2 regions of the Amycolatopsis granulosa genome follow, and region 2 is predicted to be linked to the other one. Evidence: riboswitches for the same ligand, from Rfam matches in the RefSeq annotation. Region 2 holds a riboswitch; the other holds the start of a gene.
What was found. A riboswitch is a leader RNA that binds a small molecule or an ion and turns the genes downstream of it on or off. The one in region 2 is predicted to bind ZMP and ZTP.

Region 1 (2,374 bases), 200 kb from region 2:
GAGGCCGCCGAGGGCGGCGAGCACCACTGAGTGCGGACGTGTGAAACGCCCCTTCCCCGCGCGGGGAAGGGGCGTTTCGTTCGGGTCGAGCTGCTCCCGGACCGGTGCTACGCGCGATAACCGGGGATCGGGTAGGCCGCGAGCAGGTCGCGCACCTCGCCGGCGATCCGGGTGATCGTCTCCTCGTCACCGGCCGCGGCCGCGGTGACGGTGCGGTCGATCCACTCCGCGATCTGCGGCTGGTGCTCCGGGGTGAGGCCGCGGGTGGTGATGGCCGCGGTGCCGAGCCGGATACCGGACGGGTCGAACGGCTTGCGCGGGTCGAACGGCACGGTGTTGTAGTTCAGCTCGATACCGGCGCGGTCGAGCGCCTGCGCGGCCGGCTTGCCGCCGATCTGCTTGCTGGTCAGGTCGACCAGCAGCAGGTGGTTGTCGGTGCCGCCGGACACCAGGTCGAAGCCGCGCTCGATCAGAGCCTGGGCCAGCGCCTTGGCGTTGGCGACGATGGCGTGCGCGTAGTCGCGGAAGCCGGGCTTGGCCGCCTCGCCCAGGGCCACCGCGATCGCGGCGGTGGTGTGGTTGTGCGGGCCGCCCTGCAGGCCGGGGAACACGGCCTTGTCGATGGCCTTGGCGTGCTCGGCGTCGGTCAGGATCATCGCGCCCCGGGGACCGCGCAGGGTCTTGTGCGTGGTCGTGGTGATGACCGGCGCGTGCCCCACCGGCGACGGGTGCGCACCGCCGGCGACCAGACCGGCGATGTGCGCGATGTCGGCCACCAGGACGGCACCGACCTCGTTGGCGATCTCGGCGAAGGCCGGGAAGTCGATGGTGCGCGGGATCGCCGTGCCGCCGGCGAAGATCAGCTTCGGCCGGTGCTCCAGCGCCAGCTCACGGACCTGGTCGAGGTCGACGCGGCCGGTTTCCTTCCGCACGCCGTAACGGACGGGGTTGAACCACTTGCCGGTGGCCGAGACCGACCAGCCGTGCGTGAGGTGGCCGCCGTCGGGCAGGGCCATGCCCATCACCGTGTCGCCGGGGCTGGCGAACGCCAGGTAGGCGGCCAGGTTGGCCGGCGAGCCCGAGTACGGCTGGACGTTGGCGTGGTCGACGCCGAAGAGCGCCTTGGCCCGTTCGATCGCGACCTGCTCGACCTGGTCGATGAACTGCTGGCCCTCGTAGTACCGCTTGCCCGCGTAGCCCTCGGAGTACTTGTTGGTCAGCACGGACCCGGTGGCCTCCAGGACCGCCTCGGACACGTAGTTCTCCGAGGCGATCAGGCGGATCTTCTCCGCCTGGCGGCGCGCTTCGTCCTCGACGAGTCCGGCGATCTGCGGGTCGGCCGCGGTGAGCGTGGGGATGGCTGGCTGGTGCGTCATCTTCCTACTCCTGACACTGGCTACACCCAGGCGCGCGGTGCCGGCCTCGTCGGTCGCTTCCCGGTGGTGCTCCACCTCTACGGCGCCAGTCGCATTTCGGTTGCGACCAGCTTAGTCGACGGGTGCGACACCGTCCGCGTGCCGCTTGGCCAGCTGCTGGTAGATCGCCGCGTTGTGCTCGATCCAGCCGCGGGCGGAGTCGCTCAGCGGCACGAACTTCTTCGCCGGGCTGCCCATCGCGATGACCTCGGGCGGCACCTGGGTGCCAGGTGTGACGGTGGACCCGGCGGCGATCAGCGTCCGTTCGCCGATGACCGACTGGTCCAGCACCGTGGAGCCGTTGCCGATCAGGGCCTGCTCACCGACCGTGCAGTCGTGCACCAGGCACATGTGGCCGACCGTCACGTTCCGGCCGATCTCGCACACGCCGGTGTTCACGTGGACGACCGAGTTGTCCTGGATGTTGGCGCCCTCACGCACGATGATCTTGCCGAAGTCGGCCCGCAGGACCGCGCCGTACCAGATCGAGACGTCCTTCTCGATCACGACGTCGCCGATCAGGGTCGCGGTGGGCGCGATCCAGGCGTCCGGGTGCACGGTGGGGCTGACGCCCTCGAAGGAAAACAATGGCATACCCGGAACCTTAGGGCAGGCAGAGCGACTCGATCTCCTCACGGAGGGTGCCGAACGGGCGTCGCCGGACGCGCTGCTGCACGACCGCGCCCAGCAGGTAGGACGTCAGCGCCCGGGCCCGGGCGCGCGGGTCGATCACGCCGACCCCGGCGAGGAGCTCGGTGAGCAGCTCGGTCACCGACCGCAGCATCGCCTCGATCGCCTCCGGGTGCTCGGCGCGGCTGACCGCGATCCAGTACTCGAACCAGAGGAACGCGGAGTCGGCCTCCTTGGCGAAGCTGTCGAGGTAGGACTCGAGGACGGCCCACAGTTTCTCCCGCGGGTCGTCGTGGTGGGCGGCGACCTCGCGCAGCTCGTCCAGGAAG
Region 2 (2,374 bases):
CCTGGTCCGCCGGGGCGGGATGACCCGGCCGGTCCAGCTCGCCGGCCTGCGGGTGCTCAGCGGCCGAGGAGGGCCGGCAGCACGGACCCGGCAAGTGCGCTGAGGTCCCGGCCCGTTCCGGTGAAGACCAGTTCCTCGGTCTCGTCGTCGGCGATCTTCACCGCGACCAGGTCGCTGGTGATCAGCGCCGGACGCCCGGCGAGCGTGTCCGGGTAGGCGCGCGGGGTGACGTCGTCGTTCAGCACGGCCTGCACCGTGCGGACCGTGCAGCGGCCGTCGAACTTCGGCTTCGCCGCGGACGGGCTGGTGCCCATCGCCTTCGCGAGCTCGGTGCACAGCTGCCACGACACCACCGGCCAGGGCGCACCGCGGATGCCGTAGCCGGGGACGGGCTCGGTCACCTGCATGGCGATCGTGCCGTCGCGGCTCCGCGCGGGCAGGCCGGGACCGGGTGCCATGGTCGCGTCGAGCACGTCCCGCGCGATGGAGACCGCCAGGTCGTCGAGCGCGAGGTCGGGCCGGGTGACGGCGGACCGCGTGATGTCGACGCGCAGGTACGGGTGCACCCGGCCGCTGGGCGGCTCGTCGACCAGGTGCGCGTTGAGCCGCGCGTTGACGGTGCCGCTGGACTCGACCTCGGCGGCGTGCCCGGACACCGTGACCGCCTGCGGCGCGCTCAGCGTGGCCGGCGCGTTGTCGAGCCGCACGCCGACGTCGAGGCTCCCGGTGACGAGGTGGCAGCCGTTGCCCCGGACCTCCCGCAGCGTCGTGCCGCCGAGCAACGCCTGCCAGTGCCGGTCGGACAGGGCCTGGCAGAGCACGTGAGCGGAGCTGTCCCCGGGCATCGCGACGAGCATCTCGCCGGACGGCATCGGCACGCGGTGCGGCAGCTCGCCGTCCCTGGTGGGCCAGACGGTGGGCAGTCCGGGCGCGGGTGGTGGAGCTGCGGTGCCCCGCGCCCACAGGTAGCCGGCCGCGCCGGCCACGGAGGCGATGGACAGCAGCACGCCGAGCACGATCGCGATCACTGTCGACGTCTTCACGGCCGAAACGCTATCCGGTGGCTTTCCTGGCTCGACCGGTGATCCACGCCGGGCCGCTAGGCTGGGTCTCGCACGACTGGCGTCGGGTGGGTGAACCACCAGGGAGTGCAGGTCGAGAAGGCATCGCCCGCCTGGGTGCCCCGCAGTCCACGATGGATGCGGAGCACTCCATGGTCGCCCGGCTCCTGGACGGCGCATCGGTCGCCGCCACCCTGCTCGACGAGACCGCCGCACGCGTCCGTGCGCTGTCCCGTCCGCCGCTGCTCGCCACGGTCCTCGTCGGCGACGACCCGGCGTCGCACACCTACGGCCGGATGAAGCGCAACCGCTGCGCCCACGTCGGCATCTCCTCGCGCAGCGTCGAGCGTCCGGCGAGCACCACGACCGCCGAACTGGTCGGCCGCGTGGCCGAGCTGTCCGCCGATCCCGGCGTCGACGGGATCCTGCTGCAGCACCCCGTGCCGCGGCACATCGACGAACGGGCGGGCTTCGAGGCGATCGCGCCCGCCAAGGACGTGGACGGCGTGACGATCGCACAGCTTCGCCGCCATGGCGCTCGGTGAGCCGGGCTTCCACTCGTGCATTCCCGGGCGGGATCCTGCGCCTGCTCGACGCCTACCGGGTACCGCTGACGGGACAGCGGGTCGTGGTGGTCGGCCGCAGCCCCATCCCCGGCAAGCCGCTCGGCATGCTCCTGCTCGGGCGGGACGCCACCGTCACCTACTGCCACTCGAAGACGTCCGGGCTGGACGAGGTGGTCCGCGCGGCCGACATCGTCGTGGCCGCGGCCGGGCGTCCCGAGCTGATCCGCGCGCAGTGGATCAAGCGGGGCGCGGTGGTGGTGGACGCGGGCTACCACCCGGGCAAGGTCGGTGACGTCGAGTTCGCGGCGGCGGCCGAGCGTGCCTCGCTGATCACCCCGGTGCCCGGCGGGGTGTGGGCCGATGACGATCGCCGTGCTGCTGGCGCAGACCACCGACGCCGCGGCTGCCACGATCGGATGAGCGGACCCGCTTGCGAGCCGCAGTGAAGTTAGGCTAACCTAATGCTTGTCCGCTTCGTGGTGGGAGCGGCAGTCAGTTCGGGAACGGGCGAGGCCCCGGTGCCGGGAACGATCCGGGCACCGGGGCCTCGTTCACGTCGATCCCGAAGTGCGCCCGGTAGGCCTCGACCTTCTCCGCGGCGGTCAGGTCCCGCTCGGCCCGCTCGCCGTCCACCGTCTCGATCAACTGGTCGCCGGCCAGGGTGATCCGGCCGGACGGCGTCGCGATCGTGCACACCACGTTCTGCGTGAAGTGCGAGTCCGGCGAGGTGGCCTGCCACCAGCAGGT

Region 1: linked by a shared signal. The riboswitch ahead of FHX45_RS18325 (serine hydroxymethyltransferase) and the one ahead of FHX45_RS28445 (tetrahydrofolate dehydrogenase/cyclohydrolase catalytic domain-containing protein) in region 2 are both predicted to bind ZMP and ZTP.

Annotation. Positions count from the first base shown of each region.
Region 1 is NZ_JAANOV010000001.1:3,736,398-3,738,771, reverse strand. Features, by position in the region: gene FHX45_RS18330 (inorganic diphosphatase) at 1-30, shown strand, start outside; gene FHX45_RS18325 (serine hydroxymethyltransferase) at 108-1,376, opposite strand; ZMP/ZTP riboswitch at 1,394-1,479, opposite strand; gene FHX45_RS18320 (gamma carbonic anhydrase family protein) at 1,488-2,009, opposite strand; gene FHX45_RS18315 (TetR family transcriptional regulator) at 2,020-2,374, opposite strand, start outside.
Region 2 is NZ_JAANOV010000001.1:3,937,870-3,940,243, forward strand. Features, by position in the region: gene FHX45_RS19335 (MFS transporter) at 1-103, shown strand, start outside; gene FHX45_RS19340 (hypothetical protein) at 57-1,043, opposite strand; ZMP/ZTP riboswitch at 1,106-1,187, shown strand; gene FHX45_RS28445 (tetrahydrofolate dehydrogenase/cyclohydrolase catalytic domain-containing protein) at 1,214-1,606, shown strand; gene FHX45_RS28450 (hypothetical protein) at 1,603-2,073, shown strand; gene FHX45_RS19350 (arylamine N-acetyltransferase family protein) at 2,120-2,374, opposite strand, start outside.